3 regions of the Margalitia sp. FSL K6-0131 genome follow, and region 1 is predicted to be linked to each of the others. Evidence: riboswitches for the same ligand, from Rfam matches in the RefSeq annotation. Region 1 holds a riboswitch; each other region holds the start of a gene.
What was found. Region 1 has a riboswitch for S-adenosylmethionine ahead of NSQ59_RS04235 (Fur-regulated basic protein FbpA). Riboswitches for the same ligand answer to the same signal wherever they lie in the genome.
Positions count from the first base shown of each region.

Region 1 (4,286 bases):
AATCTAAAACGCGCTGCTGAAGCATATGTATTTTCAGGCGATTTTTTACTGCCTCTTTATTTTTTATATCATCCAAATAAACATTTAAAAGATGTTTCGCTATCTCCTGTTCCCCGTTATCCATATAATAAATCATCATCTTTATTAAATCCGAAACAGGATCTCCGAAATAAGCATTAGTGAAGTCGAATACCCCACTGATTTCCCAGCCATTCAAACCGTTGTTAATCAAAAAGTTACCGGGCTTAAAATCACCCATCACGAATGTTGGGGAAGTAAATGTTTCGAAGCTTTGTCTAGAGCCCTCCAACAATGTTTCTGTCCATTTTATATCATCCGTTGTAATCACGGAGTATTTCTTCGCATCTTCTAACCAAAACATAATTCTGTTATACAGCCATTTTACATAGCCTTCTTTAAATGGAACTATCCCAAAATGCCCGGTATCAAGCTCACCGAATTGCTTCACTTTCCAACGATGGAACTCCCTTAAAGTTTCTGCAATTGCTTCAGCAAGTCGATGCTTGTCCTCTGCATTCAATAAAGCTTGAAAGTGACCGGAATTCATATGCTCCCCTTGGAGGCATGGCATAAGCGAATAGCTCCAACCGAATATTTCTTCCGAATCGTCTATCCTATATGGAATGGGAACCTTTACTTTTGTTCTTTTATGGAGATTTTCAATAAAAAATTTTTCCTCCACCAATTGTCCAGGATACAAAGGGTTTCCCTTCAACACAAATTTCCCTTCCGTTGATGTGATAAGCATCGTCTGTCCCATTGCCCCATTTGCCGTTTTCGTAGAGGAAACCAGCTGTCCTAAATGAAATTTATCCAGCATAAGCTGCAATTGCTCGTTATGGATATGGCCTAATTTATTGGAAGCAAAAATGATTTCCGTTGTCATTTAACAACCTTCTTTAGCTTTTGTTCTAATTCATCCTTCTGACGCAGGTGATGGCGGGAATGCATGCCGACTAAATCGTACCACTCCCTCGCATTTAGCCAGCCAAATCCCCCATGTTTCACTTTGTAATTTGGATTGATACCATCCACTTTCATTTCCCATTCTCTCATTCTTTCGATTACCTGATCCAGTCTGTTCGTAAGTTCTTCTCTGCTTGCCGAATTGTTTGGCGGGGAATTTAATTCAGTTGGTAATTTGATTTTAATAGGGGGAAAGCCGCCTAATTTATATAAATTCTCCCCGAACTCCGTTTTTCCAAGCGTTTGCTCTTCCTTTGCTAATGCACAGGCTTCCATATAATCTAGGTACTCATTGGCAACAACAATCAAATGGTCATACATTTGCCCAATAGACCAAACACCTTCAGCCGAAATATATTGTAACTGCTCTAATGAATAGTTTTGCAAATCTTTTTTGAACGTTTCCAGCACTTCATGATCACTCATTAAACCCTCTCCCTTTTAGGCCAGCCCCTCGTTGATTAAGAAACTCTTTTTTTATAAAACAAAAAGATAAATTGATATAATCCAAAGACCACCGTCAGCATAAGAATGACTGGAAATTTTCGCTCGGCAGGAATGAAAAAGTATACAATCATCATAGTGAGCAGAAAGATAAAATAACCAATATTAAATGCTTTTTTGAAGGTCATAGAAAAACCCCCCTTTTATGTGTCCTACAGCTTAACATTAGTTTATACAAATTTATACATTAGGATATCATCAACATACTCATTTTCACTCATCTTGAATTCTTTTATTTTACGTCCCTCTTCCAAGAACCCGATACTCTTGTATAAGGATATTGCTCTAAGGTTGGTTGACAATACTCCTAAGCTTACCTTTTCGATAAAAAGATTTTTCTCTGCCCAGTCTAATAATGCTTTCAAGAGCATTTTTCCAATTCCCATCCCTCTGTATTCTTTCTTAACCAGCATGCTTAAAGAACCAGTGTGTGATAATCTTTTACGATTATCAGATTGAAATACTATCCAGCCGACAACCCCGCCATCTATTTCAGCCACAAGCATTGTCTCTTTTTCATTTTCGATTATCTTATGAATCCATTCTTTTTGTTCCTGTATGGATGGTTTCTCAATTTCTTCAGGTACTGAAATGAAAAATTCCCTCTCACAAATGATAGAATACTCTAAATCCAAAATTTGCTTAGCATCCTTTAAAGCTGCAGTCCTAATAATGCATTTCACATTATTTTTGAATACAGGCATTCCTCTTCCTCCAAATGATTTTTTATTAATCTTCGACATTTGCTATAAAATTCCTGCTGTATGAAAACTTTCCATAATCTAAAAAAAGATATGTAGCATTTCATAAATTATTCTAATTTTATGGATTGCGCCTGTTCCGGTGTCCGTTTTCGGTTGCCACTAAATTGTTGGCATAAAAAATGGAAATAGAAATAAATATAAGTTGACAAATAGGAATTATAGGATTTATTCTATTATCAATAATAAAATTAACATGTCATGGAAACTTATCCAGAGAGGTGGAGGGACTGGCCCGATGAAACCTCAGCAGCAGATTCCAATGGAATCCTGTGCTAATTCCTGCAAGCATATGCTTGGAAGATAAGTTGAGGTTCATAAGTATTCGAGTAATCCTCTTCTTATCTTTATTCATTAAAAAGGAGTGGATTTTTTTATGGGTAAATTACTAAGGGAAGCTGTTGAAACTAGAAGGAACGAATTAATTAGTAAGTTAATTGAACTTGATCAATATAAAAAAGACGGCAAGCATTTATTTGAGTTAACCTTATCGGATTTGGAATATGAATATTTTAAAATTCAATCAAAAAACCACCCTCACAGCGGTATCGATTCCATCCGGTGGAGAAATTTTTAAATTGGAAAATGCAAATATCCCTTTCTAGAAAGGGATATCTGCTTTTATATTAAGCTTGTATAAAATCCGGGTTCATGAAAGTTGGATTAGGATACTTGTAGAATCCTTCCCCTGTTCCTCTTCCAAGCTTTCCTTTATCGATATACTCGGATTTCAATAAATCAGCAAGTTTTTTATAGTCAGGGTTACCTGTTGCTTCCGCTTTGGCGAGTGTAATATTATAAGCGGTTGTGATTCCAACCACATCTAAAATCGCAAATGGACCCATTGGTGCTCCTGTTGCTACCATCCATGTTTTATCAATGGTTTCCGGATCGGCAATTTCATTTAATAACAACATTTGCGCTGCATCTAAAAGCGGAACTAATAATGAATTTAAAATATACCCTGGCTGCTCTTTTTGCAATGGTAATGCAACCATTCCGATGGCTTTGGCAAAATCAATTACATCCTCAAATACTTTCGCGTCCGTTCCAGGATGCTTCATGATTTCCGCAGTATTGTTTTTCCAAATTTCATTCGCGAAGTGCAAATTTAAGAATTTTTGCGGACGGCCTGTCGCCTCTGCAAATTGGCTTGGCAATAATGTCGATGAGTTGCTCGCAAAAATCGTTTTTTCCGGAGCTACTTTTCCTAGTTCTTTATAAAAATCTGTTTTTATTTGAACCACTTCAGGGATTGCTTCAATCACTAGATCCGCCTCAGCAGTTGCTTTTGCTAAATCACTGTAAAAGGAAATTCGATTAAAAGCGGAATTTACTTCTTCCTCTGTTGCTTTTAAATCTTCTTGATAACGTTGTTTCAAATCCGAGATTCTATCTTTTGCTTTGCCTAATACTTCATCATTAATGTCATATACATTTACATTAAAGCCTTTGAAAGCAATTTGGTAAGCAATTTGACTTCCTAAAACGCCGCTTCCTGCAACGGTGATATTTTTGTAATTCATCGTATTTTCTCCTCTTTTCTTAAAAGAAGCTTCCTTATTAATATCTTTTATTACCCCCTAATTATAACAACGTTTTAAATTAAATAAAAATTAGATATACTAATTAATAATTAAGTAATACTTAATATAGGAGCAAAAGATGAATCTTGAACAATTACAATATATCGTCGAAATTTCCAAATCCGGGTCCTTAACGATGGCGGCCCAAAAATCGCATATTACTTTGTCGGCAATCAGCCAATCCATTTCATTGTTAGAAAGTGAATTGGGGGTAACGCTATTTTCAAGGTCACGGGGGCAAAGTGCTGCACCAACACCTGAAGGAAAGGTGATTATTGAAAAAGCAGCGGAAATATTAATGAAAGTGAATGAGCTAAAAGAAGAAGCGAATAGCTTCAACCATACACTGTCAGGTGAATTAAGAATCGCTACGATTCCTGGTCCCACCCACTTACTTGTAGAAACTGTAGCCCGTTTTAAAAAAGATTTTCCAAACGTTAAGATCGAA
Region 1 is NZ_JBBOZS010000001.1:840,941-845,226, reverse strand. Features, by position in the region: gene NSQ59_RS04255 (phosphotransferase family protein) at 1-907, opposite strand, end outside; gene NSQ59_RS04250 (DinB family protein) at 904-1,413, opposite strand; gene NSQ59_RS04245 (hypothetical protein) at 1,449-1,619, opposite strand; gene NSQ59_RS04240 (GNAT family N-acetyltransferase) at 1,662-2,195, opposite strand; SAM riboswitch class I at 2,459-2,562, shown strand; gene NSQ59_RS04235 (Fur-regulated basic protein FbpA) at 2,629-2,829, shown strand; gene NSQ59_RS04230 (3-hydroxyacyl-CoA dehydrogenase) at 2,879-3,778, opposite strand; gene NSQ59_RS04225 (LysR family transcriptional regulator) at 3,918-4,286, shown strand, end outside.

Region 2 (4,286 bases), 3.3 Mb from region 1:
GTTCTATGAAAGACGAAGGTATAAAGATAGGAGATACCTTAACGAATAATCAATACAGCGGCAAGTTTATGGTAAAAGGTTTTGTAGACCAAAAGAAATTTAGCCATGCACCTGTGGCTTATATCAATATGCAGGACTACAAAGAAATGTATCGAGTCAATGAAATGCAATTGATATTCAAACCGGGAGATGATTCAACACAAGGAATAAAAGGATTACAATCATTTTCGAAAAAGCAGTTTCTTAACTCAATTCCGAGTTATAATGCAGAACAGATGTCCCTAAATATGATCGTATGGTTTTTAGTTGTCATCAGCGGCATGTTGTTTGCTATCTTTTTCTATATGATGAATGTCCAAAAAATTGGTCTATACGGTATTCTGAAAGCAATTGGTTTAAAAACAAGCAGCTTGTTCAAGATAATGTGGACACAGATGATTTTGATTACTGTCATTGCGCTTGCTCTATCGATTGGACTCAGTCAATTGTTTAATAACATAGCCCCTAAAGGAATACCTTTTAGTTTAACACCTGCAACAACTGTACAAATATCGATTGTCTTCCTTGTCATCGGATTTATTGGGGCTTCGCTATCGGGTATACAAATTAAAAAAGTTGAACCACTACAAGCTATTCAACAAGGAGAGGTTTAATATGTCATTATTTACGATTAATGAAGTGAGAAAAACGTTTACTAATGGGGATGTACAGGAGGAAATACTAAAGGGAATTAATCTTTCACTTAGGGAAGGAGAAGTTACAGCATTAGTGGGAGCATCAGGTTCTGGAAAAAGTACCCTTCTTACTATAGCTGCCGGCCTTCAACCCGCTTCCAATGGGCAAGTAATCTTTGATGGAAAAAATATGACTGCCATGAATGCTGAACAAGTTCGAAAAATACGTGCAAGTCAATTTGGGTTTGTCTTTCAATTCGCACATCTTGTTCCTTTTCTCACAGTAGAAGAGCAACTAATGTTAATGTTGGACGTATCTGAATCTACCCTCAGTAAACATGCACGAAAAAAGGAAATCGATAAAGTATTAAAATTGGTAGAAATGGATCACCGGAAAAATGCTTATTCATCATCATTATCAGGTGGTGAAAAGCAGCGTGTAGCCATTGCTCGTGCGATTATCCATCAACCCAAAGTCCTGTTTGCAGATGAACCTACTGCTAGTTTGGACTCAAAAAGGTCAAAGGACGTTATGACGTTAATCAGAGATTTAACAAAAACGTTGAATATCACGACTTTAATGGTTACCCATGATGAAGAAATGCTATCATTTGCTGATCATGTTATTAAAATGGGCGATGGAGTAATATTGTAGAAAAAAATATATTCCGTTGACTTAAAGAATACATCTTAATGAGTTAACTGTTTGAGAACAGCCCTAACGCTTTGTGTTGGGCTGTTTTTTTTCTAATACTTCTATTTCATGCAAAAATCATTTTTCTATTATTTACAAAATAATCTAAATATATGAATATTTAGGGAGGGAGATTTTTGAAAAAAGTTATTACAACGATAATTATTGCGGCATTTTTATTTGTGGTTAGTGTAAATAGTGCATCCGCTCATTCCGGAAGAACGGATAGGCTAGGTGGACATTTTCGAACAAGTGACTGTGTCTATATGTTTCATCACCCGACTAGTCAAGTTTCTGGTAAATCGAAATCTACTATTGTTTCTCTAATAAAAAAATATAATAGTAATTACAAATGTAATAGAACATTAACAACTCAGAAGGTATTGTGGAATACAGTAAGACATAAATAGTATTACCCACCCAAAAGGTGGGTTTTTACGTATTAATAATCTATAACTAGAAACGTAAAAGGGGAAGAAGATATTGATCATATACGAAGCAACAAAATCTGAATTTATCTCAGATGTAACAAATGAATTAATAGAAGCATCAAAGTTTAAGAAAAGATCCTATATTAAAGAAGACCTAGAAAAATCCTCCATTAACCCATGTTGACAAATTTCCTTTCAAATTGTATAGTAAATTCCATAACTTAATATTTTGAATTTTTTCTTATCCAGAGAGGTGGAGGGACTGGCCCTTTGAAGCCTCGGCAGCGGACTTTTTTAAGTACTGTGCCAATTCCAGTAGCGTAAGGCTAGAAGATAAGAGGAGCAGGTAATGTTTTCGTCTATTCACCCCTCTTCTGTTTTCTAGAAGAGGGGTTTTTAATATTTACATTCATATATGAGGTGATTTTATGTCAACAGTAAAAACAGATAATGAGCTTTTGAAAGTCTTTGAGGTACTTCAAAGGAAAGAATGGGTTGATCTCACACATACTTTTGGCCCGAATTCCCCACATTTTTCCGCTTTTGACGATGCAGAGTTTACAACACTTTTTACCCATGATGATGGCTTTTTTGCACAAGGTTTCCATTTTCCAGGTCAGTATGGAACACATATCGATGCCCCCATACATTTCGTTCGAAACAAACGTTACCTTGAGGATCTAGAGCTAAAGGAACTCGTATTGCCTCATATTGTAATTGATAAATCGAGGGAAGCGGAAGAAGATAATGACTTTATATTATCTGTTGATGATGTCTTAAAGTTTGAAGCGGAACATGGAAAAATCGAAGCAGGTACATTTGTCGCTTTACGTACTGATTGGGGGAAGCGTTGGCCTAATAAGGAGGCATTTGAAAATAAAGATAAAGAGGGAAATAGTCACACTCCGGGATGGGGAATAGAAGCCTTAAAATTTTTATTTGAAGAAAGAAAGATTAAAGCTGTTGGACACGAAACATTTGATACAGATGCGGCCCTTGATTTTCGCAAAAATGGTTCCCTCGTTGGTGAATACTATGTGCTTGAACAAGATACATTTCAAGTGGAATTGTTGACGAACCTAGATAAGTTGCCAGCCAAAGGAGCTGTAATTTTCAATATTAGTCCAAAGCCTGAGAAAGCAACTGGTTTTCCAGTTCGTTCTTTTGCTATTTTGCCATAAATACTTAATACATTTGATAGATTTAAAAAATACTAAGGGAGAGAGATTAAAATGACAAAAACATTAATAAAAGCTCCATTCAGAGCAGACCATGTGGGAAGTTTATTACGACCAGCAAGAATTCATAAGGCCAGGAAGGATTTCCAAGAAGGGAATATTACAGCACAAGAACTACATGAAATTGAAACAGACGAGATTAAGAAAGTTGTTGATAAACAAATCGAAGTCGGACTGCAAGCTGTCACAGATGGAGAATTCCGCCGAAGATTTTGGCATACGGATTTTCTAGAGCATTTAAATGGTGTAGAGGGCTACATTCCAGAGCATGGCTTTAAATTTAAGGGGGAGGAAACAGAACGATACAATGTTCGTGTGGTTGGAAAAATCTCATTTAACCCTCATCACCCACATGTAAAAGACTTTATTGAATTTAAAGAAATCGTTGGAGACCGTGCCATTGCAAAGCAAACGATTCCGAGTCCTAATCAATTATTTAACACTGGTATCCGTAATCTGGATGTTTATCCTAACATTGAAGAATATGCAAATGATATTATTCAAGCGTACCGCGAGGCAATTAAAGCCTTTTATGATGCTGGCTGCCGTTATCTTCAGCTAGATGATGTCTACATTGCAGGTCTTAATGCACCGGAAATTCCATTTCATGATAGCGGTTATTCCCGTGAAGAATTAATAGAATTAGCCTTACGTGTTGCAAATGGAGTACTGGAGGATAAACCGGAAGATCTAATTGTAACGACTCATCTTTGCCGTGGTAACTACCGATCGAAATGGGCTTTTGAAGGCAGTTATGCAAAAATCGCGCCAACCTTATTTGCAAAAGAAAAAGTCAACGGATTTTTCCTGGAATATGATGACGATCGTTCGGGAGATTTCAAACCTTTGGAATACATTCCAAATGGGGGCCCCCAAGTCGTGCTGGGTGTCTTCACATCGAAGCATGGTAAATTAGAAGATAAGGAGACCATTAAAGCACGCGTGAAGGAAGCAACAAAATACGTACCATTAGAGCAATTATGTATCAGCCCTCAATGCGGTTTTGCTTCTACTCATCATGGGAATATTTTATCCGAAGAAGAACAATGGGCGAAGTTGAAATATATTGTAGATATTTCTAAAGAAATATGGGGATAGGAAATAACTAATTTTTAACCAAGTTGTTTTAAAACGGTGAATCACCCAAAAGTGTTGTTAAATAAACAGTTTTGGGTGTTTTTTCTAGGAAAGATGAAATAGGCAGAATTTGAAATGAACGATTGTCTATTTATTATTCTTGCCTTCTATC
Region 2 is NZ_JBBOZS010000001.1:4,138,483-4,142,768, reverse strand. Features, by position in the region: gene NSQ59_RS20260 (ABC transporter permease) at 1-653, shown strand, start outside; gene NSQ59_RS20255 (ABC transporter ATP-binding protein) at 655-1,329, shown strand; gene NSQ59_RS20250 (hypothetical protein) at 1,506-1,778, shown strand; gene NSQ59_RS20245 (hypothetical protein) at 1,852-1,983, shown strand; SAM riboswitch class I at 2,038-2,139, shown strand; gene NSQ59_RS20240 (cyclase family protein) at 2,228-2,980, shown strand; gene NSQ59_RS20235 (5-methyltetrahydropteroyltriglutamate--homocysteine S-methyltransferase) at 3,032-4,135, shown strand.
Region 2: it holds a riboswitch for S-adenosylmethionine, as region 1 does, so the genes downstream of both, NSQ59_RS20240 (cyclase family protein) here and NSQ59_RS04235 (Fur-regulated basic protein FbpA) in region 1, are expected to answer to the same signal.

Region 3 (4,286 bases), 2.8 Mb from region 1:
GCCGATTTTATTAGCTGTATCACCGTTTGCAGCTATTCGATCTGCTCCAACAATGACTGCCTTAATTCCCTTTGTTTTCATTGTATGAGCAGCCATATTATCGGTAATTAAGGTAGTTTCTACACCTGATTGCTGAAGTTCCCAAGCGGTTAATCGTGCTCCTTGTAAAACAGGTCGGGTTTCACAAACGTATACATGAAATTGTTTTCCTTTTTCCCTAGCAAGATGAAAAGGAGCAAGCGCTGTTCCATATTTTGCAGTAGCGATAGAGCCTGCATTGCAGATGGTCATCACGGAGTCTCCGGGATGCAGCAATGTTAAGGCGTTCTCACCAATTTGCCTGCACATTTCCTCATCTTCCGCTTGAATTTGAAACGCCTCATGAAGAAGAGTAGTTTTTGCTTCGTTAATGGAACGAACATTTTCCAATGATTTTTCTAAACGATTAAGCGCCCAAAATAAATTTACAGCGGTCGGTCTTGAACTGGCCAAGTAGCTTTTTTCTGTGTTTACTTTCAACTTAAATTGTTCAAGTGTTTCAAAGTCATACTTTTGCGCAGACATTGCAAGTCCATATGCTGCCGCAATTCCGATTGCAGGCGCTCCCCGAACCTTTAGTGTAACGATCGCATCATATACATCCTCAATTGTAGTCAAATTAATATAATCTGTATGATGGGGAAGATTTTGCTGATTTAAAAGTTTAATATGATCTTCCTTCCATTCTACAGATATCGGAATCCGTATTGTTTGAACCATTCTAATACTCCTTTTTGCCTATTATTCATTGATGTTTTGTTTTATAAAAGAAATATAGTCTTCCATACCATTAATTTTATGGCGATAAAGAATACAAGCCCTGCCTAGCTTTAAAGCTGTCTTTTTCGCAGCAATTCTCACCTTTATATCCGTTATTCCATCTAAATCCTTTACATGTGAAAGACCAATGGTACGGCGGATTAATTCACAGCCCGCAAAGCCGATAGAGTCCGTAAAGATTTTTCCAAGGATATACGGCAAATAGCTTTCAATCTCCGCAAATGGTTCAAGGCAATCTTTTTGCCATGAATCGGTGAAAATCGTTTGAAAGATATCCCAAGTTTTTTCTAAATGATTTAGAATTACTTGTCTTTGTTCACCAGTTCTTACGATTACTTGAAAAATTAGATTCGCAAAAAATTGGCCAACGTCGAAACCAAACGGGCCATAGAAGGCAAACTCGGGATCAATGACCTTTGTTTCGGTTATACTGGCAAAAATGCTGCCTGTATGTAAATCTCCATGCAGAAGGGCTTCGGTTTCAGTAAGAAATTGCTTCTTTAATTTGGCAACCTCGAATTTTAAGGATGCATCTTTCCATATCTCACGCACGGTATCCTTTAGTTCCTCTTCAAAATCATTTGTATCAACATCAAAAAATGGATCTGTAAAGACTAAGTCCTCCGTAATTTTGCATAGTTCTGGGTTGGAAAATTGTTTCACCAAATCCTTCTTCTTGAAAGGGTGAAGAGCATAATCGGATGTATAAAACAATGTCTTTGCTAAATATTCTCCAACATGTGAAGAAAGCAGCGGATAGTTTTGACCATCGATTAAGCCAGTACGGGCAATAGTTAAATGAGATAGATCCTCCATAACGGTAATCGCCAAGGTTTTGTCAGTATGATAAACCTTTGGTACAAGATGCGAAACAAACTCACCGTGAGTTTTTAAGGCATTAGCCTCGATTTCAGAGCGATGGATGGTTAACGGCCAGCTTTCTCCAACCACTTTAGCATAAGGAAGAGCTTGTTTTATAATAATTCCTTTTTGCTTTTCATTATCGACAATATGGAAAACTAAGTTTAAATTGCCATCGCCTATTTCTTTACATACAAGGTTTTCTTTATTGGTAAACAGTTGTAAGTTGATTGCTAAATTAATCGCTGATTCCACTGTTAATGGTTTGTACGTGTTTTCTGTCAATACTGCCATGATAACTCCTCCTTCAATAACACATTAAATGCAAATATAGATAGTGTTTTCTTGTTGCTCAGGGATTTATAAAATTGAACCTTGTGGATAACTTTTTGAAAAGTTGTCTACGTCTAGCTTCAAGTGAAATTGGCACTTCAAATTTCACCAGCGCCTATCGGCTAGTGGATTTCTCCGTCTCCTCCCTACGATAAGTCAACATCAGTTGAAAATGGAAGTGCTATTTTCACTTGTTCGTGAACTACCTCATTGTGTTTCCTTTATCTCGAGGTGAGCGACTACGAAATCCATACGCCGATGGGCAAGGCGCTTACGCATTTGTTCTTAAGAGGCTTTTCAACATTAGAAAAGCCTCTTTCCACATAGAAAGAGGCTTGAAGTCATCTTCGCACCTCTTATCTGCCAGAAGGAAATCCTTCTGTTGGAATTAGCACCGTGCCTTATGGGAAAAATCCCGGCGCATTCATTAGCGCCCCGTTTCACAACGGTATTACGGTCGGTTGCTGGGCTTCATCGGGCCAAATCCCTCTGCCTACTCTTGATAAGAGAAAATTAAGTCATAATCAAATATTCAATTAACGCTATTTTACAAACATAAAAATCATTTTGTCAATAATAATAAAAAATTTTAATAGAATTCTGGTAATCTGTCAGCAAAAACAGGGATTGTGTTTCGGACCTTTGAAACGGTTTCTAAATCAATTTCTCCCGTAATGAGCTGTTCATTTTCCGTTCCTTCCGCAATAATCTATAGTGATAGGTAAGAGTTTGATGTAATCTCCGTCTTTTCCCCCACTTCACACTGAGCGAGCCCCTTTCAGAGCACTCAGCGTTCCATCGTTTCCAACTGATACAATAAATTATTTTAAACTACTATTGGTTCATTTCCAGATTCAGTTCTCAAGCGATTAAGCTTGTTAAACTGTTTCGTATTAAGATTTAGAGTTCGAAGAACCTCCCGGATTCTATCAGGATTTTTCATGTATATGAGTTTATGTACTTTGGAATCTATAATCACTAAGTTAGAGTACTTATCAGTGCCACCCATCCTACGGGGCTTAACGTTATGACAATAGATTCTATCGATTCCTATTACTTCACCTGTTACATAACATTTTCCATACTGGGCTACGTATTTTGATATTTTGTTGTCGTTGTACTCAATGCTCCGATTGACAGAATAATTGGACATGACATATTTCAAAACATCTCTTGGTATGGCTTTAAGATTGCTATGAACTTTCTCACGACCAACCTTTGAAAAGTTGCATATATTTTGTGAAAAGTTCATTGGCTTCTTGTGATGTACTCCGGTGATTGGAAGTAAAGGTGCATTTTGAACTACATATACCTTAGTATCTGATTTTATCCCTTGAGTTTTCTTTTTAAATTCTTCGGATGTCTCTTTGAATCTAATAACGCTCATGTTGTTTCTTAATCTGGTTTTAATGGCTTTGCGCAAACCGTAGCTAATCTCCGTTAAATCAAGATATATTTTCGTGGCATATCGGTAGTAATTTTGTATACCAATTAAGGTGGTATTATATCGAATTACATTTTCTGCTATAGGATTCTTTTGAATTTCTCGAACTCTATCCTTTAATACTCTTTTGGTTTTAGTGATAGCTTTATCAGTCATGTTTGTTTTTGCTACCCAACCAAATTTAGATTTTCCTTGAGGAACCAATTTGACTTTAAAACCTAGAAAAGTAGAAGAGTTCTTTTTTAAATTGACTACTTTAGATTTGTCGGCATTGACTTCAAGACCGAGTCTTTTCTTAAGAAAGTCAACTGTGGCATGATAGTATCGCTTGGCATCCTTATATGTTCTACACATGATTTTAAAATCATCAGCGTAGCGTATAATATAGCCATCCTTGAGATTAGTGTATTTCCTAGCATATTGACGAAACCCAATGGTGGTCGCATTTTTAGGTTTGTAAGTTTCCCATTGATTGCTGACCCACCAATCCAGTTCATTAAGAACAATATTGGACAACAAAGGGGAGATTATCCCACCTTGCGGTGTTCCTTTAGTAGGAATTCCTTCACCCTCAATTTCGGATTTAAGAATTTTAGAGATAATACAGAGTAGGGACTTATCTCTTATTCCAATTGTCCATAGCTGCTTCAAAAGTTTTCCATGATTGACATTGTCAAAGAAACCTTTTATGTCAATATCAACACAGTAATGATGATGTCCAATGTTCATGAGACTAATCATCCTACTAAGTGCATGGTGGGTGCTTCTGTTTGGTCTAAAACCATAACTGTGGTTATGGAATTTTGCTTCACAAATTGGTTCAAGAACT
Region 3 is NZ_JBBOZS010000001.1:3,636,949-3,641,234, reverse strand. Features, by position in the region: gene mtnA (S-methyl-5-thioribose-1-phosphate isomerase) at 1-759, opposite strand, end outside; gene mtnK (S-methyl-5-thioribose kinase) at 781-1,974, opposite strand; SAM riboswitch class I at 2,367-2,522, opposite strand; gene ltrA (group II intron reverse transcriptase/maturase) at 2,840-4,286, opposite strand, start outside.
Region 3: it holds a riboswitch for S-adenosylmethionine, as region 1 does, so the genes downstream of both, mtnK (S-methyl-5-thioribose kinase) here and NSQ59_RS04235 (Fur-regulated basic protein FbpA) in region 1, are expected to answer to the same signal.